Regions from separate parts of the Erwinia sp. genome, predicted to be linked through region 3. Evidence: predicted binding sites of a transcription regulator. Region 3 holds the regulator's gene; each other region holds the start of a gene.
The links. Region 3 encodes sigma-54, which starts transcription at its own class of promoters, with help from an activator protein. Its sites were predicted from a motif close to GTTGGCACANNTTTCGCTNT; they were not measured.
Positions count from the first base shown of each region.

Region 1: the regulator sigma-54 is predicted to act here: its motif matches at 8,890-8,909, upstream of hydN (electron transport protein HydN).
Region 2: the regulator sigma-54 is predicted to act here: its motif matches at 6,199-6,218, upstream of glnK (P-II family nitrogen regulator).

Region 1 is NZ_DALZCD010000062.1:19-11,089, reverse strand. It holds gene hypA (hydrogenase maturation nickel metallochaperone HypA) at 1-296, opposite strand, end outside; gene RTK32_RS07130 (formate hydrogenlyase regulator HycA) at 638-1,105, shown strand; gene RTK32_RS07125 (4Fe-4S dicluster domain-containing protein) at 1,257-1,859, shown strand; gene RTK32_RS07120 (proton-conducting transporter membrane subunit) at 1,856-3,751, shown strand; gene RTK32_RS07115 (respiratory chain complex I subunit 1 family protein) at 3,762-4,715, shown strand; gene RTK32_RS07110 (hydrogenase large subunit) at 4,753-6,477, shown strand; gene RTK32_RS07105 (formate hydrogenlyase complex iron-sulfur subunit) at 6,489-7,046, shown strand; gene RTK32_RS07100 (NADH-quinone oxidoreductase subunit B family protein) at 7,043-7,837, shown strand; gene RTK32_RS07095 (formate hydrogenlyase maturation HycH family protein) at 7,891-8,310, shown strand; gene hycI (hydrogenase maturation peptidase HycI) at 8,303-8,788, shown strand; gene hydN (electron transport protein HydN) at 8,961-9,506, shown strand; partial or broken gene fdhF (formate dehydrogenase subunit alpha) at 9,529-11,071, shown strand, end outside.
Region 2 is NZ_DALZCD010000151.1:705-9,677, forward strand. It holds gene RTK32_RS13090 (helix-hairpin-helix domain-containing protein) at 67-402, shown strand; gene RTK32_RS13095 (YbgC/FadM family acyl-CoA thioesterase) at 505-906, shown strand; gene queC (7-cyano-7-deazaguanine synthase QueC) at 1,237-1,932, opposite strand; gene RTK32_RS13105 (SmdA family multidrug ABC transporter permease/ATP-binding protein) at 2,501-4,276, shown strand; gene RTK32_RS13110 (SmdB family multidrug efflux ABC transporter permease/ATP-binding protein) at 4,263-6,017, shown strand; gene glnK (P-II family nitrogen regulator) at 6,267-6,605, shown strand; gene amtB (ammonium transporter AmtB) at 6,627-7,928, shown strand; gene tesB (acyl-CoA thioesterase II) at 7,994-8,854, opposite strand.
Region 3 is NZ_DALZCD010000034.1:5,398-16,468, forward strand. It holds gene lptA (lipopolysaccharide ABC transporter substrate-binding protein LptA) at 1-345, shown strand, start outside; gene lptB (LPS export ABC transporter ATP-binding protein) at 349-1,074, shown strand; gene rpoN (RNA polymerase factor sigma-54) at 1,123-2,556, shown strand; gene hpf (ribosome hibernation promoting factor) at 2,579-2,866, shown strand; gene ptsN (PTS IIA-like nitrogen regulatory protein PtsN) at 3,058-3,540, shown strand; gene rapZ (RNase adapter RapZ) at 3,631-4,485, shown strand; gene npr (PTS phosphocarrier protein NPr) at 4,482-4,754, shown strand; gene mtgA (monofunctional biosynthetic peptidoglycan transglycosylase) at 4,830-5,549, opposite strand; gene arcB (aerobic respiration two-component sensor histidine kinase ArcB) at 6,425-8,764, opposite strand; gene RTK32_RS04450 (glutamate synthase-related protein) at 9,815-11,071, shown strand, end outside.

The DNA of each region.
Region 1 (11,071 bases), on a different contig from region 3:
CGCAGACGGTGTCCGCCGCAATCCGGGCAGAGCAGCACCCCTGGGATCGGGAAGGTGATATCACGCTGGCAGTCGTGGCACCAGCCGATCGCCGCAGGCGTGTCGAGGTGCAGTTCACAGCCTTCGGCCAGCGTTTGTCGACAGGCCAGCCCGAAGCAGAAGCGCAGCGCTTCTGGCTCGACACAGGAAAATGCACCGACCTCCAGCCACACCGAGGTAATCCGCAGCGCATGATGACGCCGGGCAAACTGCTGCATTATTTCCACCGCGTTTTGACATAAAGTAATTTCGTGCATTTTCTTCCTCCAGACAGGCTGAGGAATATTCTGCAATATTGATGCCATAAATTTTCGACAGGTTATTTATAACGGCGCAAAAGAGGGCACCACCCATTTAAAAAGCCTGTTCAGCGCAGACGTCAAATATGACGAAGTGACATATTTTTGACACCTACAACAGGCATTCACGCAGCAAAAATACCGTTATTATTTATTTAACCTGATGAATTAAAAGTCATTGTAAAATATTTTTATCGTCTGGCACGCTTTATGCCAATAGGGTGACAGCCCATCTGTTTCGTCAACATACGTTCCCTGTCGAAACGGCACTCTGTTCACCTTAACCGGCGGTAATAATTATGAGCACCCTTAGCGAACTGACTAACCAGGCTGAGTATATAGCCAGTAAAAACAACACACTGAAGGCGCACTGGCATACCTACCAAAACGTTCTTACTCAGGCCGTAACGCTGTCAGGCCCCCGTATCAATCACACCTTTACCTGTAGTAACGAACGCGGCATCCATTTCACGGTATTTAATCACTTTATTATCAGCATTCATTTAGAGGCTGATTTTTACAGTCAGCGGGTCGTCTACAGCCTGAATATGGCCCAGCCGGGAGAACCGAACGATTTTGAGGCCTTTGCCTGGGCGACATTAACGGAAGAGGGCCGAATTGATAACACCATCGACATCCATGACCGACAGGCCGTGCTGGAACATTACATCAATAAAATCGCGCTTTTTTACCAATGTATTTATGACGCTATTTATAGCAACACGCCCCTACACCCGCAGCTGGAAAAATTAATTAAAAAATTTTAAAGGGCCTGCCCTTATTTGCCCGGCAACACACCTGTTGTTAGCCGCGTAAAGGGCAAGAGGTGACGACATAAATGTCGACATCCTCTTATTACCGTCAATTTCGACATTTTTGACGAAATATCAAGGAGACTTCATGCGTCGCCCGACCGCCATGAATCATTATGTGATAGCCGATGCCAGCCGCTGTATCGGCTGCAATACCTGCATGGCCAGCTGCTCGCAGGAACATCAGCGTTATGGCCTTCAGGCCGCCCCGCGTTTGGAAGTCATGCGCAACGCGCTGGATTCCGCGCCGGTCATGTGTCACCAGTGCGAGGACGCACCCTGCGCCAAAGTCTGTCCGGTAAATGCAATTACCCTCCGGGAGCACGCTGTGCAGCTGAATGAGGCGCTGTGCGTCAGCTGCAAACTATGCGGCATCGCCTGCCCGTTTGGTGCTATCACCTTTTCCGGCAGCACGCCGGTAGCCACGCCCCGCGAGTGCAATACGCCGAAAGCCCTGCCCGCCCCGCTGCCGCCTCCCCCACTCAGTGCTTTCCTGGATTGCGTGCCCGGCGTGCGGGCAGTGGCCGTGAAGTGCGATTTGTGCAGTTTCAGCGAAGCGGGGCCTGCCTGCGTCAGAACCTGCCCGACGCAGGCCATCCAGCTGGTTACCGCCGATCTGTCACTTCATGCCAGTCAACAGAAGCGCCTGCAGGCGGCCAGCTCGCTTCCTGTCAATTTGTTTACCTCTGGCCAGGAGAACCCATCATGACTTTTGCCTTCTCGCCCGCGCCGCTGCTGACGTTTGCGCTGCTGTGCCTGCTGTTGAGCGGCGGCATTGGCTGGCTGTTTTCCGGCACTGCCCGTTTCAGCGCGGCCATTTTTAGCAGCGGCGGCCTGCTGGCCTCGCTGGCAACAATAGCGGCTGCCCTGCCGATCCTGACGGGGGCCTCCTCTACCGCGGCTTTGCCGCCGTTCTCCTTTCTGGCTGTCTTTAGTCCGCTGAACGGGCTGCTGCTGCTGGCTGTTTCACTGCCCGCACTCTTTTGCAGCCTGTATGCCTGGGTATGGCTACGCAGCGTCGGCCGGCCTGTCCGCGCGCGGGCTGGCTTCCTGTGCAATTTACTGCTGGCGACGCTGATTACAGCAGTGCTTGCCGTCAATGCGGTGCAGCTGCTGCTGTCGATGGAGCTGGCGGCGCTGTGCGCCGGGCTGCTGATTGTCCAGAATGACGAGGTAAAAAGCCGTCGCGCCGGGTTGAATCAGTTTTTGTCCGGACGGGTCGGTACGCTCTGCCTGGTGCTGGCTTTTAGCCTGCTTTATCACACCAGCGGCAGTCTGGACTTCGACGTCATCCGCCACAGCGAGTTCTCTGCCAGTGTCAGGTCGGCGGCGTTTCTGCTGTCGCTAACCGGCTTCGGGCTTTACGCCGGCCTGATTCCTCTGCATGGCTGGGTGCCGCAATCGCATACCAGCGCACCCGCTCATGCCGCCGCGCTGTTTTCGTCAGCATTGATGAAAGTGGGCATTTTAGGGGTAATCAAAATCGGCCTGGATTTGTTGGGCACGCCGCCGCTCTGGTGGGGCGTGCTGGTTATGCTGCTGGCGATGCTGACCGCCTTTATCGGCGGACTTTATGCCCTGATGGAACATGATATTCGCCGCCTGCTGGCTTACCACACGCTGGAAAATGTCGGCATTATTCTGCTTGGCGTGGGCGGGGCGATGATCGGCGTCTCCCTGCGTTTGCCGCTGCTGGCGACGCTGGCGCTGTTGGCTGCTCTGTTCCATCTCTTTAACCACGGCCTGTTTAAAACCACGCTGTTTTTAGGCGCGGGCGAAATAGAGCGGCAGACCGGGATCAAAGATATTGAGCGGCTCGGCGGGCTGGCGCGTCTGATGCCGTGGACGGCGGGAGCGATGCTGATCGCGCTGATGGCGATGGCCGCGTTACCCCCTCTGAATGGCTTTGCCAGCGAATGGCTGCTCTATCAGTCTTTCTTCCAGCTGGGCACCACGTCGTTCTGGTTGACTCGCCTGCTCGGCCCGCTGCTTGCCGTCGGGCTGGCGCTGACTGGCGCACTGGCGCTGATGTGTATTGCTAAAGTCTTCGGCGTCACGTTTCTGGGCAGCCCACGCAGCGCTGCAGCGGCCAGGGCGACGTCTGCTCCCCTTGCGGTCAGGCTCAGCATTGTTCTCCCGGCGCTGCTGTGCGTGGTCTTTGGCGTGGCTTCTCCCTGGATCGTGCCCCTGTTTTCCCTCGTTGCCACCGACGTGCTGCAAATGACGCCCCTTATCATCACGCAGCATGACGCCCTTGCTCCGGCTGCATCGTCAGTTTCCGTCCCGATGGTGACGATTTTACTGCTGGCAATGCCGCTGCTCCCCTGGCTCATCGCCGTTGCGCTGCGCGGGAGCCGCCTGCCGAACCGTCAGCGAGGCGATGCCTGGGCCTGCGGCTACGGTCATTCCGCCAGCATGGTGGTCACGGCCACCGGCTTTGCTCAGCCGCTGCGCGTGATGTTTGCACCGCTTTACCTTCTGCGCCAGCGCCTGCTGCCCACGGCGCTGGTAACGGCCCTGCATCAGGGCAGGCTGGCCGCCTTGTGCCGCCGCCTGGCTTTTATTGAACTGGCTGTGCTGCTGGTCGCGGCCCTGGCCTGAGGAACTGATGATGACTTTTCCCTTGATATTGACCGGTTCACTGTGGCCGCTGGCGCTACTGCAGGCGTCAGGGCTGCTGGCGGTCGCGCCGCTGTTTACCGGGGTCAGCCGCGTTCTGCGCGCCCGAATGCACAACCGCCAGGGGCCTGGCGTTCTACAGGAATACCGCGATATCGCCAAGCTGTTGCAGCGTCAGAGCGTGGCTCCGGCGGCATCCGGCCTGGCCTTCCGCAGTATGCCCTGGCTGTTAACCGGCATATTACTGGTTATTGCTACCGCGCTGCCCGTAGTGACGTTGGCCTCGCCAATGGCTGGTGCGGGTGACCTGATAACCCTTATTTATCTCTTCGCCCTGATGCGCTTCGTGTTTGTGCTGGCCGGTCTGGATACCGGCAGCCCTTTTACCGGCATCGGGGCCAGCCGGGAAGCCGTGCTGGGCGTACTGGTGGAGCCCATTCTCCTGCTTGGCCTGTGGATAGCTGCGCTGGTTGCCGGTTCGACCTCGCTCGGCGCGATTAGCGCGCGGGTAGTGCACTGGCCGCTTGCCTCTTCGCTGACGCTGCTACTGGCTGGGCTGGCCTGCGCCTTCGCCACCTATATCGAAATGGGCAAACTGCCTTTCGATCTGGCCGAGGCCGAGCAGGAGGTGCAGGAAGGCCCGCTGACCGAATATGCCGGCGCGGCGCTGGGCGTGCTGAAAATAGGCATCAGCCTGAAGCAGCTGGTGGTGCTGCAGCTGTTCCTCGGCCTGTTTATTCCCTTTGGCCTGGCAGCCGCCCCGACGCCGCTTGCTCTGCTGGTGGCCCTGCTGCTCAGCCTGGCAAAACTGCTGATCGCCGTCCTGCTGGTGGCCTTCATTGAAAACAGCGTAGCGCGCCTGCGCTTTTTAAAAACGTCCCGTACCACCTGGACGGGGTTCGGACTGGCATTTCTGGCGCTGGTTTCCTGGCTGATAGCGGGCTGATATTTTTTATTCCGCTCCGGCGGGAAGAGGGTTGGTTATGCGTGAGTTTGCTTCTGAATTAAATCAACATCCGGTGGGCCTGCACTATCTGGCCGCGCTGGAGAAACAGTTTCCCGCAGCGCTGCTTCACAGTGAATGGCAGACCGATACGCAAGCGACGGTCACCGTTAAACTGCATTCGCTGCCGGAAGTGGTGGAGTGGCTCTACTACCAGCAGGGCGGCTGGCTTTCCGTCTTGTTTGGCAATGATGAACGCACGCTGTGCGGTCACTATGCGCTGTATTATGTGCTGTCGATGGAACAGGGCGTGAAGTGCTGGATTACCGTGCGCGTCGAAGTGGATCCTGTCTCTCTGGACTTCCCGTCAGTGACGCCGCGTGTGCCGGCAGCCGTCTGGGGCGAACGCGAAGTGCGGGATATGTATGGGCTGCATCCGGTTGGCCTGCCGGACGAGCGTCGCCTGGTCCTGCCGGATGACTGGCCTGACGATTTATATCCGCTGCGTAAAGACGCGATGGATTACCGTCAGCGTCCCGCTCCCACCACCGACAATGAAACCTATCCCTTTATTGCCGAAGCAAAGGAAGGGAGCGCGATCGTGCCAATTGGCCCCCTTCACGTCACTTCTGACGAACCCGGACACTTTCGTCTTTTCGTCGATGGCGAAGACATTATCGACGCCGACTACCGGCTGTTTTACGTGCACCGCGGCATGGAAAAACTGGCTGAAACCCGCATGGGCTATAACGAGGTTACCTTTCTTTCCGATCGCGTATGCGGCATCTGCGGCTTTACCCACAGCGTGGCGTATACCTCATCCGTTGAGAATGCGATGGGCATCGTGGTGCCCGAGCGTGCGCAGACCATCCGTTCAATTTTGCTGGAGGTGGAACGTCTGCACAGCCATCTGCTCAATTTGGGGCTGGCCTGTCACTTTGTCGGCTTCGATTCCGGCTTTATGCAGTTTTTCCGCGTGCGCGAGCAGTCAATGAAGATGGCGGAAATCCTGACCGGCGCCCGCAAGACCTACGGCATGAACCTGATAGGCGGCCTGCGTCGCGACATTCTGAAGGCGGATATGATCCAGACCATTGCGCTGGCAGGCGGCATGCGGCGCGAGCTGAACGATCTGGTGGATATTTTGCTCAGTACGCCGAATACCGAACAGCGCAGCGTGGGGGTTGGTCTGTTAGACCCGCAGATAGCGCGCGATTTCAGTAATGTCGGCCCGATGATCCGCGGCAGCGGCTACCGCCGCGATATGCGAGCGGATCATCCCTATGCCGGCTATGCCAGCCTGCCGTTTGAGCTTCACAGCGAAACCGGTAACGACGTTTACTCACGCCTGAAGGTGCGCATTCACGAGGTGTTTAACTCGCTGAACATGATCGAATTTGGCCTGCAGAATCTGCCGCAGGGCCCGCTGATCACCGAAGGCTTTACCTATATTCCTCACCGCTTCGCGCTGGGCTTTGCCGAGGCGCCGCGCGGCGATGACGTGCACTGGAGCATGACCGGCGACAACCAGAAGCTGTTTCGCTGGCGCTGCCGTGCGGCGACCTATGCCAACTGGCCAACGCTGCGCTATATGCTGCGCGGCAATACCGTTTCGGACGCGCCGCTGATAATCGGCAGCCTCGACCCCTGCTATTCCTGTACCGACCGGATGACGGTGGTTGACGTGCGTAAGAAAACCACCCGGGTCGTGCCTTACAAAGAGATCGAACGTTATGGCATTGAACGCAAAAACTCGCCGCTTTAGGGAGCAACAGCATGTTAAAGCTGATTAAAAAAGTGCTGAAGACCGGTACCGCAACGGTAGCCTATCCGGCCCGGCCGCTGGAGATGGCGGAAAATTTCCGCGGCAAGCCACAGTACAACGCGCAGCAGTGTATCGGCTGTGGCGCCTGCGCCAACGCCTGCCCGTCCAACGCGCTGACGATGACCCATACGGAGGAAGGTGACGGGGTTCGCTGGTCGCTGTTTTTAGGCCGCTGCATTTTCTGTGCGCGCTGCGAGGAAGTCTGCCCGACAGCCGCCATCAAACTGTCACAGGCCTTTGAACTGGCGGTATGGCGTAAAGAAGATCTGTTTGAAACCGCTGATTTTCCGGTTTGCCACTGCCGGCAGTGCGGCCATCCCTACGCCGTGCAGAAAGAGATCGACTTTGCGCTCTCTCTGTTACAGGAAAACGCTGCCCTGAGCGAGCGACAAATTGCGGCGCGTCGCGAGCAGTATGAAACCTGCCCGGCCTGCAAGAAAAAGCACCATCTGCCCTCTTCCGACCAGACAAATATGGGTCGTCATCTGACCCAGGAGGCACAGCCATGAGCCAGATCCTGCATGGGCCACGTGATGAAAACGGTCTGCCGATACCCGTTACGCTTGACGAGAGTATCGCTGGCCTGAAGGGTACATTGTTGAATAAGATCCGCCGTTCCGCCTACGTTTATCGGGTTGATTGCGGCGGCTGTAACGGCTGCGAGATTGAAATTTTTGCCGCTATTTCGCCCTTGTTTGACGCTGAACGCTTTGGTATTAAGGTGGTTCCTTCCCCGCGTCATGCCGATATTTTGTTATTTACCGGTGCCGTCACCCGCGCCATGCGCGTACCCGCGCTGCGTGCCTGGGACGCTGCGCCAGACCCTAAGATCTGCATTTCTTACGGCGCCTGCGGCAACAGCGGCGGCATTTTCCACGATCTTTATTGCGTCTGGGGCGGCACGGACAAGATTGTTCCGGTAGATGTTTATATTCCCGGCTGCCCGCCCACGCCCGCTGCCACTATTTATGGTTTTGCCATGGCACTCGGCCTGCTCGATCAAAAAATAAAAGGTCAGCAGCACGACGAGGCGGCAGAACCGGCGGCGTTGCTGCACCCTACGCTACCGCAGCCGCTGCGGGTGCTACTGGATCGGGAAGCACGACGCATGGCCGGTTATCGCTATGGCCGCCAGATTGCCGATCGTTTTATGCAGGCGGTAGCCGCGCCTGGCATACAAACCGTGGAACAGCGCATTACCGCGTGGCTGGATGAGCAGAACGATCTGCGTCTCACTGAAATAGTCGGTCATCTACAGCTAATTTATCAGCAAGTTATGCGTGGGGAGGTTCGCCTGTGAGCACCCTGACCGATCCGCAGCGTTACGCCCGGTACCAGCCGTCGGCGCCCTCCCTGCACGACAAAGTGGTGTTTTACGCACTGGGCAGCAAATTTGTCGATGAAAAATCCGCGCAAAAGCGCAGCTCGAAGAAAGTACAGGAGGTGGTTTACTACAGCCTGGCGATAGGTCACCACGTGGGCGTGATCGATTGTCTACAACCCCAGCTGACCTGTCCGCTTACGGGCTATCTGCAGTGGGTGGCCTGTCTGGCAGAAAACAGCGAGGCGCAGCGAAAAATGGCAGGCGTCCGCCGCTTTGGCGAAATCACTATCGACAGCAGCCACACCCATCTGCTGGCCCTGGCGCTGCGTGATGCCCGGGAACAAATGAGCGTTGAGCAGCAAGCCTGGAGCGACAGGCTGATCGCGTTGCTCCAGCAAATTGAAAACGACCCCGCTATGTACCTGATGGTCAGGAGATATGATGCGTAATGCCTCTTCCCGCTACGCTTTGTTGTGCGTCGGCAATAGCATGATGGGCGATGACGGTGCCGGGCCACGCCTGGCAGAACTTTGTGCCACCGCCCCGCTGCCGGGCTGGACGGTGGTCGATGGAGGAGCCGTGCCGGAAAACGATATCGGCTATCTGCGCGAGCAGCTTCCCGACCACCTGGTGATTGTGGACGCCACCGACATGGGGCTGGCCCCCGGCGAAATGCGGCTTATCGACGAAAGCGATATCGCCGACATGTTCATCATGACCACCCACACGCTGCCGCTTACTTTTTTGATTCAACAGCTGCGGGAAGCCATTCCGCACATCACTTTTGTTGGCATTCAGCCTGATGTGGTGGCCTTTTATGCGCCGCTCAGCCCGGCGGTTGAGCAGGCAGTAGGCGAGCTTTATCAGCGGCTTCCTCGGCTGGAAACGGGCCTGGGCATTGCGCGCTTTCATCCACAGCCGACCTGACAAAAGTGTCGGGAAAGTGTCGACATACTCACCCGCCCTTCGTCACCTTTCTCCCCCTTGCGTTAATAGATTGAAAGTGAAGCAAAAAATAATTTCTGCTGGCTGGAACGCTTTATGCATTACCTCCGCCATCGGGCCGGGATCCGCCGGCCGGTAAAATCAGGAGAGTCAGATGAACCGGTTCATCATTGCCGATCCCCAAAAATGTATCGGCTGCCGTACCTGTGAAATCGCCTGTGTGATGGCCCACAGCGCGTCGCAGGATATTTCGCAGCTCAATATCACCACTTTTACGCCTCGTTTGCATGTCATCAAAAGCGTCAACCTCAGCACGCCGGTGATGTGCCGCCAGTGTGAAGACGCCCCTTGCGCTAACGTCTGCCCAAATGGCGCCATCACCCGCCGCGACGGTCATGTTCAGGTGATGCAAGAGCACTGTATCGGCTGCAAAACCTGTGTGGTCGCCTGCCCTTATGGCGCGATGGAAGTGGTGGTTAAGCCTCTTTTTCGCCAGAACGCGGCGGCCATGACCGCTACCGCTGATAAAGCGGAAGCGCACAAATGCGATCTGTGCGATGGCCGTGCAGCAGGCCCGGCCTGTCAGGAAGTCTGCCCGACCAAGGCCTTGCTGACCGTTGACCGCAATCGGTTACAGGAAATGAACGTAGAAAAACGCCGCCGTGCGGCGCTTGCCAGCACTTCCGGCCTGCTGTTTTAACCCGGAAAAGAGGAGAATCAGGATGAAAAAAGTGACGACTGTTTGCCCTTACTGTGGGGCCGGATGCAAACTGAATCTGGTGGTAGAAAACAATAAAATTCTGCGGGCCGAGGCGGCTGACGGCGTGACCAATCAGGGCGAGCTGTGCCTGAAAGGCTACTATGGCTGGGATTTTCTGAACGATACCAAACTGCTGACGCCACGCCTGACGCAGCCGATGATCCGTCGACAGAGGGGCGGAAAATTTGAGGTGGTCAGCTGGGAGGAAGCTATCCGCTATACCGCTAAGCGCCTGAAAGAGATCAAAGAGCAGCACGGCCCGCGCGCGATAATGCATACCGGTTCTTCCCGCGGAACCGGCAACGAAACGAACTACGTCATGCAGAAGTTTGCTCGTGCAGTCATCGGCACCAATAATGTCGACTGCTGCGCCCGCGTCTGCCATGGCCCTTCCGTGGCGGGTCTCCAGGCCACACTCGGCAACGGCGCCATGAGCAATTCCATCAACGATATTGAAAATTCCAAATGCCTGCTGGTGATTGGCTATAACTGCGCCGACTCCCACCCTATCGTGGCCCGTCGGGTGATCAAGGCCAAAGAGAAAGGGGCGCAAATTATCGTTTGCGATCCCCGCCGCATTGAGACGGCCCGTATCGCCGATCAGCATCTGCAGATCAAAAACGGCTGTAATATGGCACTGGTCAACGCCTTTGCCTACACGCTGATCGAAGAAGATCTCTACGATCGTGATTACGTTGCAAAATATACGGAAGGGTTTGACGCGTATCGTCGCCAGCTGGCCGATTATTCGCCGGAAGCGGTGGCTGAACAGACCGGCGTATCCGCACAGCAAATCCGTCAGGCCATGCGCACCTTTGCCGCGGCGCCCTCTGCTACCATTATGTGGGGAATGGGCGTTACGCAGTTTGGCCAGGCCGTCGACGTGGTGAAAGGCCTGGCCGGGCTGGCGCTGCTGACCGGCAACCTGGGGCGACCTAACGTTGGCGTCGGGCCGGTACGCGGGCAAAACAATGTGCAGGGTGCCTGCGATATGGGCGTGCTGCCCAATGAGTTCCCCGGCTATCAGTCGGTGACTGACCCGCAGATCCGCGCAAAATTTGCCGACGCCTGGGGCATCAACGCCGATCGGATGGATGCGGAAATCGGCTACCGCATTACCGAGATCCCTCACTTGGCGCTGGAAGGACACGTCAAAGCCTATTACATCATGGGAGAGGATCCGCTCCAGACCGAGGCCGATTTAAGCCTGGTGCGTAAAGGGTTTGAGGCGCTGGAGTTTGTGGTGGTGCAGGATATTTTTATGACCAAAACTGCCGAGCAGGCGGATGTGATTTTACCCGCGACCTCATGGGGTGAACACGGCGGCGTCTTTTCCTGTGCCGACCGCGGCTTTCAGCGTTTTGAAAAGGCTATTGAACCCAAAAATAACGTCAAACGCGACTGGGAAATTATCAGCCTGCTCGCCACGGAACTGGGTTACCCGATGCACTACCGCGATAACCAGGAAATCTGGGATGAAATGCGGGAGCTGTGCCCGCTGTTCT
Region 2 (8,973 bases), on a different contig from region 3:
CTCTTTGAGACGTTGCGGCGTTAAGCGTAGCCTGACGCTGCTGTCAAACACATGGAGGAGAACAGCGTGAAAAAAACCTTACTGGCTTTAGGATTTACCCTGCTACTGAGTGGTGTTTCGCCGTTATACGCCGGGCCTGCTATCGATAACGTCAGTACGCCACAGATCAGCGCGCAGACGGCCGAGGAGAAAAAACTGCCGCAGAGCGAAGCCGTCAGCGTTAATCAGGCTACCGCGGAAGAGCTGAGCGCCGCGATGAACGGCGTAGGGCTGAAAAAGGCGCAGGCGATTATCAGCTATCGTGAACAATACGGGCCTTTCACGCAGATCGAGCAGCTGAAAGAAGTACCCGGCATCGGCAACGCACTGGTAGAGAGGAACCTGACAAAACTGAAACTGTGATCGCTTTCTCGACTTGCGGCTGCGGCTGCACGCGTCAGGCCTGTTGGCTGCTACTCTGGAAGAGGTCATACCAGTCGATATGGCCTTTTCTGAGGAGACGCTATGCAGATTACGATCAAGGTTCGCGGCTATCATCTGGATGTTTATCAACACGTCAACAATGCGCGTTATTTAGAATTTCTGGAAGAGGCGCGTTGGGCCTGGCTGGAAACGCTTTCTGCTTTTCGGTGGATGCACGATAACCGGCTGGCTTTTATCGTGGTAAACATCAACATTAACTATCGTCGCCCGGCCGTACTGGGCGACGAGTTAGCGATTAACAGCCACCTGGTTCAGCTGGGCGGAAAAAGCGGCGTTATTGGCCAGACCGTTACGCTCCTGCCGGAAGGCGAAGCAATAGCCGATGCCACCCTGACCTTTGTCTGTGTCGATCTACGCACGCAAAAAGCGCAGCCGATTGTCGGCGAGCTGAAGCAGCGACTGGAAGAGATGCTGTCAGCGTAAGGCCGTTTTAAGCGGTATTTTCTTTACCAGCGCAGACCGTTTTTGTGCTGCACTTCCTGCCTCACCGCAGCGCTGTTGATCTGATGCGCGGTATTTTCTGCATCAGCGCAGCCCGGTTTTGTGCTGCACGTCCTGTCTCATTACAGCGCTGTTGATCTGATACGCGGTATTTTCTGTATCAGCGCAGCCCGGTTTTGTGCTGCACTTTCTGCCTCACCGCAGCGCTATTGATCTGATGCGCGGTATTTTCTGCATCAGCGCAGACCGTTTTTGTGCTGCACTTCCTGCCTCATTACAGCGCTGTTGATCTGATACGCGGTATTTTTTGTATCAGCGCAGCCCGGTTTTGTGCTGCATTTCCTGCATCACCGCAGCGCTATTAAGCTGGTAATCGCGCAGACCGTTAGCACGCAGGTGACAGGCAGCACATTCGCCACAGCCGTCGCCTTTGATACCGTTATAGCAGGTGAGCGTGTCGTTACGTACCCGCGCCAGCTGCTGCCAGTAGTCTGCCAGCGCCCAGGTTTCGGCTTTATTGAGCCACATCAGAGGCGTTTCGAAACGCACCGCACGTGCCATACCCAGCTCGACGGCATGATTCAGCGCCTTAACAAATTCATCGCGGCAGTCCGGATAGCCGGAGAAGTCGGTTTCGCAAACGCCGGTAATCACCGCTTCGGCCTCAACCTGATAAGCATAAATTGAGGCCAGGGTCAGAAAGAGGATATTGCGACCCGGTACAAATGTACTCGGCAGGCCGCTGGCATCGGGATCCCAGGCCGGAACGGGAATGCTGTCTCGCGTCAGGCTGCTGACCGCCAGCTCGTTGAGCAGCGTGACGTCCAGCACTTTATGCGCCCTTGCACCCAGCGATTGCGCAAGCTCGCGCGCGACCTCGATCTCGGCACGATGCCGCTGGCCATAGTCAAAGGTCAGGCAGTGTACTTCATCATACTGCTGCAAGGCCTGGATCAGGCAAGTGGTTGAGTCCTGTCCGCCGCTGAATACCACTACTGCACGTTTCATACTTTTTACCTCATTAATCTGTTGGGGCGTATGGTACTGCCTGACGTGGCATAAGGGTAGCGGCAGGAACAGTGGGTATCAAATAGCCTGGCGCAGGTCAGAAAGCATTGCGTTGCTCTGGCGGTATCACGCACTGCCATTACAGCAAGCCGGGTGATGTTTCTCTGGCAGTGCGGCCATTTACGCCTGTCGCGCGACAGCCCTTAAATAAATTCATTGTTTCTCTGGGAAACAGCAGACCAGCTGTAACGTATCCGGGGGAAAATTATCTTTTCTGGCCCTGGATAGCAGCAGGTTGAGTGAAATTTATTCTTTCGCTGACGCATACAAAAGATAAAACAGGGTCCAGGCTGTTTTTACCGCGTCTTAAGGCGGAATCCTCCTCCCGCAAATCCTCACGGATGGTGGCCCTTCATGAGGATGCCAGGGCAGAAATGCTTGAAATGGCTGGAACAGGAAGGCTATATTCGCGGCCGGGTTGCACGGGTGGAGGCGGCCCACAGAAATAAATACACCCTGGCGCTGCCGCTGCTAAAGCGCTCGCCCAAACCTGACCAGGACGTTTATTGTGCGACTTTTCAGCCAGTTGAGCTGGTACTTTATGCGTGAATGGCGCCGCTACCTTGGCGCGGTTTTTCTGCTGATTATCATTGCGTTGTTACAGCTACTGCCGCCGAAGCTTGTCGGCACCATTGTGGACGGCGTTTCCCATCAGCAAATGAGCGCTTCGCGCCTGCTGATGTGGGTGGGCGTCATGCTGATCACGGCTATTGTGGTCTACCTGCTGCGCTACGTTTGGCGGGTATTGCTTTTCGGCGCCTCCTATCAGCTGGCCGTCGAGCTTCGCCAGGATTTCTATCGGCAGCTCAGTCGCCAGCATCCCGAGTTTTATCTGCGTCACCGTACCGGCGATCTGATCGCCCGCGCCACCAATGATGTGGATCGCGTGGTATTTGCTGCCGGAGAAGGCGTGCTGACGCTGGTGGATTCGCTGGTCATGGGGTTGGCCGTCCTGGCCGTGATGAGCACGCAAATTAGCTGGCAGCTGACCCTGCTGGCACTGTTGCCGATGCCGGTCATGGCGATAGTGATCAAACGCTATGGCGACCAGCTGCATCACCGCTTTAAAGATGCTCAGGCCGCTTTTTCGTCGCTTAACGACAGAACTCAGGAAAGCCTGACCAGTATTCGTATGATTAAAGCTTTCGGGCTGGAAGATCATCAGTCGGGCCAGTTCGCCGAGATTGCCCGCGATACCGGGCAAAAAAACCTGCGCGTGGCGCGTATCGACGCCCGCTTCGATCCCACTATCTATATCGCTATCGGGCTGTCTAACCTGCTGGCGATAGGCGGGGGCAGCTGGCTGGTCTGGCACGGCCAGATGACGCTGGGCCAGCTGACCAGCTTTGTGATGTATCTTGGCCTGATGATCTGGCCAATGCTGGCGCTGGCCTGGATGTTCAATATTGTCGAGCGTGGCAGCGCGGCCTGGAGCCGTATCCGTACGCTGCTGGCCGAAGCGCCGGCCGTTGAGGATGGCAACAAAACGCTGCCGGAAGATCGCGGCCAGCTGCAAATTGCCATTCGGGAATTTTGCTATCCTGGCGCGCAACAGCCCTCGCTGCGTCACATTAACGCTAACCTTAAACCTGGCCAGATGCTGGGGCTTTGTGGGCCGACAGGGGCCGGGAAAAGCACGCTACTAAGCCTGATCCAACGGCACTTTGACATTGCGCAGGGCGATATTCGCTATCACGGCATCCCGCTGCCTCAGCTGCGGCTGGACAGCTGGCGTAGCCGCATGGCGGTGGTCAGCCAAACGCCGTTCCTTTTTTCCGATACCATCGCCAACAATATTGCGCTGGGTCGGCCTACGGCGCAGCAAAGCGATATTGAGCGCGCCGCAAGACTGGCCAGCGTCCATGAAGATATTTTGCGGCTGCCTCAGGGCTACGATACCGAAGTCGGCGAGCGTGGCGTCATGCTTTCCGGCGGCCAAAAGCAGCGAATATCTATTGCCAGAGCATTATTGCTGAACGCGGAAATCCTGATTCTGGACGATGCCCTCTCGGCAGTTGATGGCCGTACCGAGCATCAGATCCTGCATAATTTAAGAAAATGGGGGGCAGGAAGAACTGTGATTATTAGCGCACACCGGTTGTCCGCCCTGACAGAAGCCAGCGAAATTCTGGTGATGCAGCACGGCACGATCGCCCAGCGTGGACAGCATGAAGCGCTGATTGCTCAGAGCGGCTGGTATCAGGATATGTATCGTTATCAGCAGCTGGAAGCGGCACTGGACGAGGAAGAAATCTCAAAAGGGGTGCCAAATGGCGAAGCTTAATCAGCTCTGGCCTACGCTAAAGCGCCTGCTGAGCTACGGTTCGCCGTGGCGAAAATCACTTGGCCTGGCGATAGTGCTGCTGTGGATAGCGGCGGTGGCGGAAGTGCTTGGCCCGATCCTGGTCAGCTACTTTATCGATAATATGGTGGCAAAGCATTCCATGCCGCTGGGGCTGGTCACCGGGCTGGCGGTCAGCTTTATCCTGCTGCAAATCCTGGCCGCAGCGCTGCATTACTGGCAGTCGCTGCTGTTTAACGAAGCGGCGGTGGGCGTAGTGCAGCGGCTGCGTACGGATGTGATGGATGCCGCGTTGCGCCAGCCGCTCAGCGCTTTTGACACTCAGCCTGTCGGTCAAATTATTTCGCGCGTGACTAACGACACCGAAGTCGTACGCGATCTTTACGTCACGGTGGTCGCTACGGTACTGCGTAGCGCGGCGCTGATTGGCGCGATGCTGGTGGCGATGTTTAGCCTCGACTGGCGAATGGCGCTGGTGGCAATAATGATTTTTCCGGCCGTGTTGACCGTGATGCTGATTTACCAACGCTACAGCACGCCTATTGTACGTCGGGTGCGTAGCTATCTGGCCGACATTAATAACGGTTTTAATGAAGTGATCAGCGGCATGAGCGTGATCCAACAGTTCCGCCAGCAGGCACGTTTTGGTGAGCGGATGAGTGAAGCGAGCCGCTCCCATTATCTGGCAAGAATGGAAACCCTACGGCTGGACGGTTTTCTGCTCAGGCCGTTACTCAGCCTGTTTTCCGCGTTGATTCTGTGTGGATTGATGCTGCTGTTCGGCTTCTCCTCCAACGGCAGCTTTGAAGTCGGCGTCCTTTACGCCTTTATTAATTATCTCGGCAGGCTGAACGAGCCGTTAATTGAGTTAACGACACAGCAGTCAATGCTGCAACAGGCGGTCGTTGCTGGCGAGCGTATTTTTGAACTGATGGACGCGCCGCGTCAGCACTATGGTAAAGATAGCCGACCGCTTGCCTCCGGGCAGATTGAGGTCAAAGCACTGAGTTTTGCCTACCGCGACGATCGCAACGTGCTTAACGACATTAACCTCAGCGTGCCTTCACGGAGTTTTGTAGCGCTGGTCGGCCATACCGGCAGCGGGAAAAGCACGCTTGCCAATTTGTTAATGGGCTATTACCCGGTACGGCAGGGTGAAATTCGTCTGGACGGCAGGCAGCTGACTGAACTTAGCCACGACGTCCTGCGCGAAGGCGTGGCAATGGTGCAGCAGGATCCGGTGGTGCTGGCCGACACCTTTTTCGCTAACGTGGCGCTGGGCCGCTCTGTAAGCGAAGAGGCGGTATGGCAGGCGTTGGAAACCGTGCAGCTTGCCGATCTGGCTCGCTCGCTTTCTGACGGCATCTATACGCGGCTGGGGGAACAGGGAAACAATCTTTCGGTCGGTCAGAAGCAGCTACTGGCCATGGCGCGCGTGCTGGTTGCTTCACCGCAAATTCTGATCCTGGACGAGGCGACGGCCAATATTGATTCAGGAACGGAACAGGCGATCCAGAAAGCGTTAAAAGCGGTTCGAAAGCAAACCACGTTGGTGGTTATCGCTCACCGACTTTCTACCATTGTCGAGGCGGACACCATTATGGTGCTGCACAGAGGCCATGCCGTAGAGCAGGGTGGGCATCAGCAGCTGCTGGCGAAACAGGGCCGCTACTGGCAGATGTATCAGCTGCAGCTGGCGGGTGAGGAGCTGGAAGAGGCCTGACCGTTACGCTGCACTAAAAGCAGGCAGCCACGCCGGTAAAACGGCCGCAATGCACGGTTTCGACGCATAACGCACCCTGATGGTGCGTTTTCTTTTTCCCTCTATGCTTAACGTAACCATCAAGTCGTCAGGCGTGCGCCTTCTCCGCCCACGCGCCTTTTTAATACGCGCGTTTCTTATTTATGGCACAGCCTTTGCTTTGGTTAACGTAGGGCGGAATCACCGTTTTCTTTAGCTGGAGGGGATCGTATGAAGCTGGTTACCGTGGTCATCAAACCGTTTAAATTGGAAGACGTGCGCGAGGCGCTTTCTGCCATTGGCATTCAGGGCCTGACCGTGACCGAGGTCAAGGGGTTTGGTCGCCAGAAAGGCCACGCCGAACTTTATCGCGGCGCTGAATACAGCGTGAACTTCCTGCCAAAAGTCAAAATCGACGTTGCCATAGCGGACGACCAGCTGGACGAAGTCGTCGACGTTATCAGCAAGGCTGCCTACACCGGCAAAATTGGCGACGGCAAGATTTTTGTCGCCGAACTGCAGCGGGTTATCCGTATTCGCACCGGCGAAGCGGATGAAGCCGCACTCTGAATTTCGGGGCTAAGAATCGTGATGGGATGGGATAAAATGAGAAAAACAACGCTGTTCGGCCTCGCCAGCTTCAGCCTGCTGCCGTCACTTGCGCTGGCGGCTTCGCCAGCCGTGGCGGATAAAGCTGATAACGCCTTTATGATGATTTGCACCGCGCTGGTGCTGTTTATGACGCTCCCCGGCATTGCTCTTTTCTACGGCGGCCTGCTCCGGGCCAAAAACGTGCTTTCCATGATGACTCAGGTTTCCGTCACCTTTGCCATGGTGTGCGTCATCTGGATGCTTTATGGCTACTCGCTGGCCTTCAGTACGGGCAACGCTTTCTTTGGTGACTTCAGCATGGCGATGTTAAAAAACATTCAGCTGACGGCGCTGGTGGGCACTATCTACCAATATATTCACGTTTCGTTCCAGGCTTCTTTCGCCTGTATTACCGTTGGCCTGATTGTTGGCGCGCTGGCTGAACGTATCCGTTTTTCTGCGGTGCTGATCTTTGTGGCTATCTGGGTCACCTTTTCCTATCTGCCCATTGCACATATGGTCTGGTCAGGTGGGCTGCTGGCGCAGGATGGCGCGCTCGATTTTGCCGGCGGCACCGTCGTGCATATCAATGCAGCGGTTGCCGGATTGGTCGGGGCTTATCTGGTTGGCAAGCGTGCAGGTTTTGGCAAAGAAGCGTTCAAGCCGCATAACCTGCCGATGGTCTTTACCGGTACGGCCATTCTCTATGTCGGCTGGTTCGGCTTCAATGCCGGCTCTGCCAGTGCCGCTAATGAAATCGCAGCGCTGGCCTTCCTGAATACCGTTATGGCCACGGCGGGCGCGATGCTGAGCTGGACATTCGGCGAGTGGGCGCTGCGCGGCAAACCGTCTCTGTTAGGCGTATGTTCCGGCGCCATTGCGGGTCTGGTAGCGATTACGCCAGCCTGTGGCTACGTTGGCGTAGGTGGCGCGTTGGTTATCGGTATTATGGGCGGGCTTGCGGGCTTGTGGGGTGTTACGGTCCTGAAAAGATGGCTGCGTGTTGACGATCCTTGCGATGTATTCGGCGTGCACGGCGTGTGCGGTATCCTGGGCTGTATTCTGACGGGGGTTTTTGCTTCTTCTTCACTCGGTGGGGTAGGTTACGCTTCAGGCGTAACGATGGGGCATCAGATTTGGGTACAGCTCTACAGCGTGGGTATTACGGTAGTCTGGACCGGCGTAGTCGCTTTTATCGCGTTTAAGGTAGCGGATATGACGGTAGGCCTGCGCGTGCCCGAAGATCATGAGCGCGAAGGCCTGGATGTTAACAGCCACGGCGAAAACGCCTATAACCAGTAAGAGCATAAACGGCTCGCCTGAGTTGTTCTGAATAAAGAACCCCGCAGCGTGCGGGGTTCTTTACGCTACTGACGCAGGCGCATCACGCCTTCCTGCACCGTCGAAGCGACCAGTACCCCATCCTCAGTAAAAAATTCACCGCGCACAAAGCCTCTGGCGCTGGACGCTGAAGTACTCTCCACGCTGTAAAGCAGCCATTGATTCAGGTCGAAGGGGCGGTGAAACCACATCGAGTGATCGATAGTGGCTACCTGCATTCCCGGTTCAAGAAATCCTTTTCCATGCGGCTGCAGGGCAACCGGCAAGAAGTTAAAGTCGGAGGCATAGCCCAGCAGATATTGATGGATGCGCCGGTCATCCGGCATGGGGCCATTGGCGCGTAGCCAGACATGACGCACCGGCTCATCAACATGCCCCTTTAACGGGTTATGGAATTTAACCGGGCGGATTTCAAAAGGTTTTTCCGACAGGAACTTTTCGCGGGCCTTTTCAGGAATAAAATGCGAAAGCTGTTTAGCGATTTCGCTTTCGGTCGTCAGCGCCTCCGGCCCGGGGACGTCAGGCATCGGTTTCTGGTGCTCAAAGCCCGTTTCGGGCGCCTGGAAAGAGGCGGTCATATAGAAAATAGGCTGGCCGTTCTGGATGGCGCTCACCCGGCGAGCGCTAAAGCTATGGCCATCGCGCAGGGTTTCCACATCGTAAATAATCGCTTTCTGACTGTCGCCAGGCCGCAGAAAGTAGCTGTGGAACGAATGGATAATGCGCTCCGCCGGTACCGTCTGCTTGGCCGCATACAGCGCCTGGCCAACCACCTGACCGCCAAAAACCTGACGCAGGCCGAGATCTTCGCTCTGGCCGCGAAACAGCCCTTCTTCCAGCTTTTCCAGATTCATTAAATTTAACAGGTCGTGCAGTGCCTGACTCATGGCGGCTTCCTCAATAGTCGGTTCCCTTTCAGTTTGCGAAACCGACCCCGCTGTCGTCAACGGCAGGAGAGAATATTCTTTCGCACGCTATCCTTATGGGGCTTACAGGCGAAAATCAA
Region 3 (11,071 bases):
ACCGCGGACAAGGTTGTGGTTACGCGCCCCAATGGCGACAGCAATAAAACCATCGTGGATGCCTGGGGCAATCCAGCGACGTTTTATCAGATGCAGGACAGCGGCAAGCCCGTAAAAGGCCACGCGCAAAAAATGCACTATGAGCTGGCAAAAGATTTCGTCGAGCTGACCGGCAGCGCCTACCTGGAGCAGCTGGATAGCAACGTTAAAGGTGACCGCATTACCTATCTGGTAAAAGAGCAAAAGATGCAGGCTTACGGCAACACCGGCAAACGCGTCACGACCGTACTGGTGCCTTCGCAGCTGCAGGATAAGAGCACCTCGTCGACCAGGAAGAGTAACTAAGCCATGGCAACGTTAATTGCGCAAAACCTGGCGAAGGCCTACAAAGGCCGGCGCGTGGTAGAAGATGTCAGCCTGGAGGTGAAATCCGGGGAAATCGTAGGCCTGCTGGGTCCTAACGGTGCCGGTAAGACCACCACTTTTTATATGGTGGTTGGCATTGTGCCGCGTGACGCGGGCCGCATTGTTATTGACGATGAAGATATCAGTATTCTTCCGCTGCACGCACGTGCACGTCGCGGCATTGGCTATCTGCCTCAGGAAGCCTCTATTTTCCGTCGGCTGAGCGTGTTCGACAACCTGATGGCGGTGCTGCAAATCCGTGATGATTTGACAACAGAGCAGCGCACCGACCGCGCCAACGAGCTGATGGATGAATTTCATATTGCTCACCTGCGCGACAGCATGGGTCAGGCGCTTTCCGGCGGGGAACGTCGTCGCGTGGAAATCGCCCGTGCGCTGGCGGCAAATCCTAAATTTATTCTGCTGGATGAGCCTTTTGCCGGTGTCGATCCCATTTCGGTTATCGATATTAAAAAGATTATTGAACACCTGCGCGACAGCGGCCTGGGCGTGTTGATTACCGACCATAACGTCCGTGAAACGCTGGCCGTTTGCGAACGAGCCTATATCGTCAGCCAGGGGCATCTGATTGCCCACGGTTCGCCTGAGCAAATCCTCCAGGATGAACAAGTTAAGCGCGTCTATTTAGGTGAAGAGTTCAGACTCTGATAAGGTGTTCAAACCGGTCAAGATTTTTAAGGAATAAGTATCCTGAATATGAAGCAAGGTTTGCAGCTCAGGCTTAGCCAACAGCTTGCCATGACGCCACAACTGCAGCAGGCAATACGTCTGCTGCAACTCTCTACGCTTGAACTCCAGCAGGAAATTCAGCTGGCGCTGGAAAGCAACCCGCTGCTTGAACAAACCGACCTTCATGAAGAAGTCGACAGCCGCGAATATCAGGAAAAAGAGGCGCTGGATACCCGCGAGGCGCTTGAACAAAAAGATATGCCGGAAGAACTGCCGCTTGATGCCACCTGGGACGAAATCTATACCGCCGGCACGCCGTCCGGTACCGGCACTGACTATCACGACGACGAGCTGCCTGTTTATCAGGGCGAGACGACCCAGACATTGCAGGATTACCTGATGTGGCAGGTGGAGTTAACGCCTTTTACCGATACCGATCGCGCTATTGCCACGGCTATTGTCGACGCCGTGGATCCGACCGGTTATCTTACCGTGTCCCTGCAGGACATTCAGGAAAGTATCGGTAACGAAGAGTTGTCGGCAGAAGAAGTCGAGGCGGTACTGAAGCGCGTACAGCGGTTCGATCCGATTGGTGTCTGTGCCCGCGATCTGCGCGACTGCCTGCTGGTCCAGCTGTCGCAGTTTGTAGACGAGACGCCCTGGCTGAAAGAGGCCAGGCTTATTGTCAGCGACCATCTGGATCTGCTGGCCAATCATGACTTCCGTAGCCTGATGCGCGTCACGCGTCTGAAAGAGGACGTACTGAAAAATGCTATGCAGCTGATTCAGTCGCTCGATCCGCGTCCCGGTCAGTCTATCAATACCGGCGAACCGGAATATGTCATTCCGGACGTGCTGGTCCGTAAAATCGGCACCCGCTGGCTGGTTGAACTGAACGCCGACAGCGTGCCGCGTCTGAAAATTAATCAGCATTACGCCTCGCTGGGCGGCAGCTCGCGCAGCGACAGCGACAGCCAGTTCATTCGCAGTAACCTGCAGGAAGCCCGCTGGTTGATTAAAAGCCTGGAAAGCCGCAACGATACGCTGCTGAAAGTGACGCGCTGCATCGTCGACCAGCAGCAGGCTTTCTTCGAGCAGGGCGAGGAATTTATGCGTCCTATGGTGCTGGCGGATATCGCCTCCGCCGTAGAGATGCACGAATCGACAATTTCACGCGTTACCACACAAAAATACCTGCACCGCCCACGCGGTATTTTTGAACTGAAATATTTTTTCTCCAGTCACGTGAATACCGAAGGCGGCGGCGAAGCCTCTTCCACGGCTATTCGCGCACTGGTGAAGAAATTGATCTCGGCGGAAAACCCCGCCAAGCCTCTTAGCGACAGCAAGCTAACCACCCTCCTCTCCGATCAGGGGATCATGGTGGCCCGCCGTACCGTCGCGAAGTACCGAGAGTCTTTATCCATCCCGCCCTCAAACCAGCGCAAGCAGCTGGTCTGAACGAACAGATAAGGAAGAGCTTATGCAACTCAATATTACCGGGCAGAATGTTGAAATTACCGAACCTTTACGTGAATTCGTTACGGCTAAATTCGCCAAGCTGGAGCAGTACACTGACCGTATCGGGCAGGTTTATATTGTTCTGAAGGTGGAAAAGGTGACGCAGGTAGCCGATGCGACGCTACACGTCAGCGGGGGTGAGTTGCACGCCACCTCGGAAGAAAAAGATATGTACGCGGCGGTTGATGGCCTGATAGACAAGCTGACACGCCAGCTAAATAAACATAAAGACAAGCTGAAACAGCATTAATTTCCCTTGAAGTCGTTTCCGCCACCCTTGTCTGCTAAGAATGTGGTGTAAATTATCAGGCTCGTCTTCTGCTGGCAGAGGACGGGTCGCTAATCAACGGGCATATTATGCATTCGACAAATGGCCTGTCTGACCCGTGGTCAGGCAGTGCCATTTTGCCAGGCGAAAATGAATACCTAAGTGAACCTATGATGAATAATGACCTGACACTGGAACTAAGCTCGGTCCTGAGCCTTTCCTGTACCCGCAACGGCGTTCACTGCCAGAGCAAAAAGCGGGCACTGGAAATTATCAGCGAGCTGGCAGCCAAACAGCTTAATTTGCCGCATCAGACGATCTTTGAAGCGATCCTGACGCGTGAACGTATGGGCAGTACCGGTATAGGTAACGGCATTGCGATCCCGCACGGCAAGCTGGTGGAAGACACGCTGCGCGCGGTGGGCGTATTTATTCGTCTCGATCAGCCGGTCGCCTTTGACGCCATTGACAATCAACCGGTCGATTTACTTTTCGCCCTGCTGGTGCCTGCCGATCAGTGTAAAACGCATTTGCATACGCTCTCGCTGGTTGCGAAACGCCTGGCCGATAAAACGGTCTGCCGCCGCCTGCGCGCGGCGCAAAGCGACGAAGAGCTTTTTGCGATCATGGCGGAGGATACGCAGGCCGCCTCTTAAGCCTTATCGGGCCGGACTCCCGGTCCGGGCGTGTTCAGACAGGGAAGATCCCTATCCCTTTGGAAAGGCTTCAAATCAGGAGAATAAGTCATGGTGCTGATGATCGTCAGCGGGCGTTCTGGTTCCGGCAAGTCCGTCGCGCTGAGGGCGCTGGAGGATATGGGCTTCTACTGCGTGGATAACCTTCCCGTGGTGCTGCTGCCGGAGCTGGCCAGGTCACTGGCGGATCGTAACATCTCGGCGGCCGTCAGTATTGACGTGCGCAATATGCCCGAGTCGCCGGAAATCTTTGAAAAAGCGTTGACCGGCCTGCCCGACAGCTTTTCACCGCAGCTGCTGTTTCTGGATGCCGATCGCAATACGCTGATCCGACGCTACAGCGATACCCGCCGCCTGCATCCGCTTTCCAGTAAAAATCTTTCGCTGGAAAGCGCAATTGATGAGGAGAGCGATCTGCTGGAGCCGCTTCGCTCGCGCGCCGATCTGATTGTCGATACTTCAGAGATGTCGGTGCATGAACTGGCGGAGATGCTGCGCACGCGCCTGTTAGGTAAGCGAGAACGCGAACTGACAATGGTATTTGAATCCTTTGGGTTCAAACACGGTATCCCTATCGACGCCGATTACGTTTTTGACGTTCGCTTTCTGCCTAATCCACACTGGGATCCAAAACTGCGTCCGATGACAGGGCTGGATCGTCCGGTGGCTGCCTTTCTGGATCGTCATACTGAAGTGCACAACTTTATCTATCAGACGCGCAGCTACCTTGAGCTTTGGCTGCCGATGCTGGAAACTAACAATCGTAGCTATCTTACCGTGGCGATTGGTTGTACCGGTGGTAAGCACCGTTCGGTTTATATCGCCGAACAGCTCGCTGACTATTTCCGATCGCGTGGCAAAAACGTGCAGTCTCGTCATCGAACTCTGGAAAAGCGTAAATCATGACCGTCAAGCAAGTTGTTGAAATTAAAAATAAGCTGGGCATGCATGCCCGGCCGGCGATGAAGCTGTTTGAACTGGTGCAGAGTTTTGACGCCGAAGTGCTTTTGCGCAACGAAAGCGGCACGGAAGCGGAAGCCAGCAGCGTCATTGCACTGCTGATGCTGGATTCGGCGAAAGGTGGGCAGATTGAGATCGAAGCCAGCGGGCCGGAAGAAGAAAAAGCCCTGGCGGCGGTGATCGAACTTTTCAACGCCGGCTTTGATGAGGACTGACTACCGGCTCAGACGCGCTGAGCGCGCCTGAGCGCTTTCCTTTCTTTATACTGAAGGGCAACCCCCTTCTCACTCTCAGCGCAGCTTGTGCGCGTTCAGAAAGCCTTCTCCGCCCAGCTGCCGCATTTGCCGTAAGATCCACTGTTGCCGCTGGCGGACATAAGCCGAGGGCGCATCGACGCGAAAGCGAACGGGGTTCGGCAGTACTGCCGCCAACAACGCCGCTTCCGCCATGGTCAGATGACTGGCAGGCTTATGAAAATAGCGCTGCGATGCCTCTTCCACGCCAAATACTCCCTCGCCGAACTCCGCTACATTCAGATAGACGGTTAAAATACGACGTTTTGTCCAGACCGTTTCGAGCGCGACCGTCAGGCCCGCCTCCAGTCCCTTGCGTACCCAACTGCGCCCATCCCATAAAAAAACGTTCTTCGCAGTCTGCTGTGACAGCGTAGAGGCCCCACGCATACGGCTCTCTTCGCCATCCAGCACCGACTGAATTGCCTGAACGTCAAAACCCCAATGGTCGGGAAATTTTTGGTCCTCAGAGGCAATAACCGCCAGCGGCATCCAGGGGGAGATCGCCTTCATCTCCACCCAATCTGAATGCGCCACGTAGCTGAAATCGCCCTTCAGCCAGGCTCCGATTTGCCTTTCCGCCATCACGGCAGAAAAAGGAACAGGCAAAAAAGAGAAAAGCAGGATCCCGGCGATCGCGATCCCGAACAGGCCGATCGTTATGCGTAATGCCCAGGTTTTGAGCCGCTGTCCGCGGGTTTTTTTATGTTGTTTCATGAATATTTATCCGTGATGATCTTATGAATCCCTGTAACAAGAACCTGCTCATTTGAGATAAAACGCGTGAGCAAAGCGTCGTCAGTTTGCCTTACTGTAAACGTTTGCATTTACCCGTTACCAAAAGCACTTTTTAAATGTAGTAACTGCTTCAATCACTTCCGCGCATTCGGAATCGGTTCCATTCTGAAAACGAACCTGTAAAGGTCAAGAAATAATCAAGGCTATTGGCTGCCTGAAACCGGTCTCATTCATTCACAATTCTTATAAATACGGTGAATTAGCTTTTGCTAATTTCATCTTAAAGGCCCTTCAGAGCGCTTGTGACCCCCGCTTACCCTTTTCGCCTCATGGTCGAAAATCGTTCCGCTAATTGAAGAAAAAATGACGAAATCATCTTTATTAATAGTTAATTACTTTCATTACGCCTTCCGTTTGCACCGGCTCGCCCCGTTTATAAAGGGAGACAGCAATCTCACAAAAAAAACATGTTTTACATAGAGTTAAATATTTGCCATCTGCGCTAAAATTCTTTTAGCATCACTGCTAGCGATCAATGGAACCGGTTACCGGAGTACGTCAATCAAAACCGCATAAAAACTGGCACAATTGCCTATTATTTAACCAAGATCGCGAATAAATTCATTCCGTGCTTGACTGTATCATCAAATTAATGTTTTCTGTCTGGAAACGCGGCTCAACATCACACATTTTAATGAATCTTGTAACATGTGATGTGAGTTTTGCTAAGGTAGTGGCTGAGCGTTTTATCCAATACCGCGCCTGTGCTTCGATACTCTTACTTTAAGAACAGCGCAGGCCTCAAGTTTCCCTGGTGTTGGCGCAGTATTCGCGCACCCCGGCCTCGGTCGGGGTCATTTTTTTTGGACCTTTGTTACCCATTCCCGCAGTACCGCAACGTCGTTACGCCATTCGTGTTTCAGTTCGTCAATCCATTCCTGCACATTGTCCCACCATGCCGGCAGTTCAGGGCTTTGGATCTGTTTCGCCAGCTGCTGCAAATGCACCAGCCCTACCGATCCTGCCGCACCCTTGATTTTGTGCCCTTCTTCCGCAATCCCTTTTTGATCGCGCGCGGTCATGTTCAGGTCCAATACTTCCAGGTAGCCCGGCATCATCTTTTCAAACATTTCCAGACTCTGGATAATCAGCTGCGGCCCGACCAGCTCGATATACTGCTCCAGCATGGTGATATCCAGCAGCACCGGGGCGTCAGGATTAGCTGACTCTGTCCGCTCGTCTTCCTGCTCCTGCTCCTGGTAATCCCAGTATTTCTGGATAATGGCGGTCAGCGCCGGAACTGCCAACGGTTTACTCAGCACATCATCCATGCCCGCATCCAGATATTCTTTTTTATCTTTCAGCACGTTGGCGGTTAACGCCACCAGCGGTGGCAGCTGCTGATGGCCGTAGCGGCGGTGAATTTCCCTCGCCACGTCAAGGCCGGTCATATCCGGCAACTGGATATCCAACAGCACCAGATCGAATTCTTCGGGCTCGAACATCGCCAGTGCTTCCGCGCCCGTCATGGCGACTTCCACGCTGTTGCCCAGCTTCTCCAATACCGACCGCGCCACCACCACGTTCAGTTCGATATCCTCAACCAGCAGAACATGCAGTGCCGGTAGCGGCATATCGTCCGCGGGCTGCTCATCTTCATGCTGCGTGACGACGCGCGGTGCATTAACAGTCAGCGTAAAACAGGATCCCTGGCCCGGTGCGCTACTGACGCTGATATCTCCGCCCATGCTCTGTGCCAAACGACGCGAAACTGCCAGACCAATACCGGTGCCCGTTGCTGGTTTACCGCCGTGTTGATCTTTCACCTGATAATACATTGCGAAGATTTTGTCCTGCTCATCCTGCGGGATCCCCATACCGGAGTCCTCCACCTCAAAGCGCAGGCAGTCTTCGCCCTGATAGGCTACTCGTACGATAATGCTGCCCTGATGGGTGAATTTCACCGCGTTACCGATCAGGTTCCACAAGATCTGACGCAACCGCGTGCCGTCAGTGATAATTTTTTGCGGCAGCGGCGGACGGGCATCCAGGACGAATTTCAGCCCTTTTGGCTCGGCCAGCAGGCCGGAAAGGTTCTCCAAATCCGCCAGGAACTCCGTAAAATCAACTGGCTGATTATCCAGCTGCACCTTACGGCGTTCGATTTTATCCATCTCAATCACATCATTGAAAATATTGCCCAGCGTGATAGCCGAGACGTGGATAGTTTTCAGGTATTTCAACTGCTCCTGATTCAGCCCGGTATCTAACAGGATGCGGCTCAGCCCTACGATGCCGTTAAGCGGCGTACGAAGCTCGTGGCTGATCGTAGAGATAAAGGTGGTCTTTTCCCTACTGGCGTTCTCTAAAGCGTCCTGATAGCGTTTCCGCTCGGTTATATCGCGTCCAAACCCCATCAGCCCGCTACGGTTGCCCACGCGGTCGTAATAAGGCACTTTACGGATCTCAAAACAGGCCTTGCGGCCGTCAGGGTATTGCAGCCACTGTTCATAGGTCAGAGAAACATTGTGGCGGAATACTTTTTCGTCTGTTTCCAGTACTTTTGTTGCAGCATCAGGGTCGTAGACATCGTGCGGCGTCAGCCCGATAAGCTGTTTTTCGCTTTTGCCCGTTAGCAGCTCCATCGCGCGATTGCAGCCGGAGAACTGCTTGTCAATGTTGCGGTAGAACACCAAATCGGGCGAGGCGTCCAGGAACGAGCGCAAAAAGGAAGATTGCTGCTCCAGCTCGATCTGCGCCTGCTCGCGTCTTGCCATCTCTTCCGTCAGCTTATCCATCACCTGCAGGCGTGCTTTTTCCGCCTTGATACGATCGGCGATCTCCTGATTGAGCTGGGTAATGTTTTCTTTCATCTGCTGGTTTAGCTCAAGATCGCGATGCCGCATCTCTTCCAGCTTATCGACCAGGCGTGCCAGACGCTGTCGCGACTCTTCAAGCTGTTCCACTACCACCGACAAAAAATAGACGGCCCACGGCGTAATCAACAGCCCAAAAAAGACCGAGCGGACCATATCAATGCTTTCTACATGACCGCGCAGCACCATGGTGACCGCCATCTGCACGATCATCGCCAGCACCACCAGCGCAGAGGCCAGCAGCAGTGAAAAGCGCACCAGGCCCAGCTTCACCATTAAATCGACGTAGTACTGGGCTAACAGACGAATTTGTTTCATAAAAGATCTCTTCAGGAGCGGTATCGTCAATCATACCGCAAAAGCTTAAAAGACAAAGATGGCGGCTTTCCGCACTCGCTGCACCGCTTCGGTGCAGGCCGAAAGAAAAGGCACGGTTGACGTAGCCGTAGCGGGATGGAGGAGAGATAACTCCCCTGGCCCCCCTCTGCGTGTCGCGCGCTGGCCAGAGAAAAGGATCTGCCTGGCAAGCCTTGCCGCTGTTTTCAATAAGGGAGGATGACCGCTGTCCCGGCGGTCGCTGGGATGGGTTACCGGCATCCCTCTGTATTCGTGATACAGGGTATACCTCAGGCTGCCCCACCGGTACGCGAAAAGTGACGTTCATTCCGCCTGTGCCGTTTTGCCTTAAGTGCATTATTCCTTTTTGAAAGTCATGGCGACAAGCGCCTGCGGCCACGCTTTTACCTGAAACGTAATGAATAACCATTCATATTAACCGCAGATAAAATCAAAAAAGGGCTGATTAATTTTACTAATGATGCCAGGCAGTTTAATCCAAATAAGCATCACGCTTAAAAACAGTCGCTTTCAATAATTAATATCTCTTTCCTGGCATTTTGTGCTGTTAATACACCGGGCACCAGCATGGTGCAGAGATTTGCAGCCTGCACTACAGTGAGACAGTTCACACTTAAGGGGGTTTAAATGCCCGGGCCTCATGCAGAAAAAAGTGCTACAAAAACTTAATAATCAAAAGGTTAATTAGCATACATCGCGATAAAACCTTCCTAAGCGCCCTATTTGACCTGAGTACGCTTTCCCGATAAGTTGGAATTTCGCTGGAAGCGTTCCTGACGGGCCAGTGTCTCGGCATATCTATGCAGCAAGAAGACTCCCCAGGCTTTCTCCTCTCAGAGACCCGGAAAATAACGAGCAGCTTCCTTCAGCACGGTCTGAAGAAAACATGCCCGGCGCACAGTCGCCCACTTATAAGCAGTCAGGAAAAAACGATACAGAGCCGGAGTCTTCTCCATTGCATTCTGTGCCTGAAATAACGTAGGTAATGTCAAAGAAGTCAGGAGGTCTGCCATGTCCAATCCAAAAGCGTTTCCCTATGGTCTGTACGACCCATCGAAAGAGAACGACAGTTGTGGCGTCGGTTTCATTACCCGTAAGGACGGCGAGCAGACCCATGAGATTCTTCAGATGGCACACAGCGCGCTCTGCACCGTGCCCCATCGCGGCGGCATGTCGGCCGAAGGCGTAGGCGACGGTGCCGGTGTTAACGTGGATATCTCACTGCACTTTTTCCGCAAAATCACCGGGTTACCGCTGAACACTGGCCGCTTTGGCGTCGGCAACTTTTTCGTACCAAAAGACAGCACCTTACGCGCCAACGCCGAAAGTCTGGTGGAAGAAACCCTGGCCGCGTACGGGCTGGAGATCGTTCTCAAGCGCGATATGCCGCTGGATACCAGCGTCCTGCGCCCGGCAGCTATTCAGTTCCAGCTGCCTATCGTGCAGTGGATTTTTAACGCGCCCGCCGACACAGCAGACCAGAACGCTTTTGAAAAACGCATCTATCGTGCCCTGCTGGATATTGAAGCGCGCGCCTTTACCGAAAGCGAATTCGGCGGGCTTTATCCGCTTTCTCTTTCTTCGCGCACCCAGGTTTTCAAAGCGCGCCTGAACTCCAATGAAGTGATCCCTTACTTCAAAGATCTGACCGATCCGGATCATCAGGTACGCGGCTTGTTTTTCCATACCCGCTTTTCGACAAATACCGATCCGCATACCACCATGGCTCAGCCATTCCGCCTGATGGCGCACAATGGTGAACTGAACACCGACCGTAAAAACCGTATTGCCGAAGCCGCGCTCGCCCTGGCTCGTGGCAAGAAAATCGTGCGGCCGAAGGGGCAGTCAGACAGCTCGCGACTGGATCAAAGTATCCACAGCCGCCTGATGGAAGATAATCTTGATTTGATCAAAGCTGTGGTTTCAATGATGCCGCCAGCCTGGGAAAACGACGATACGCTGTCGCCGGAAGTGCGCGCAATGCTGGAGTACTTCTCGCTGTACGAAGAGAAAAATGACGGTCCGGCCGCATTGATTTTCGGCAACGGAGACGTTATCGGTGCCCGTCTCGACCGCCTGGGCCTGCGTCCGCTGCGCTCGGTGGAAACCACTGAGTATATCGGCGCCATGTCAGAAGCGGGCCAGATTGCCTTCCCACCGGAGAGCGTTCTGCGTCGCGGCCGCATTGAGGCTGGCGGCATGCTCTATTACGATCACAGCATCAAGCGCAGCTACACCACGCTTGAAGCGTTGGAAAAACTGGCGGCG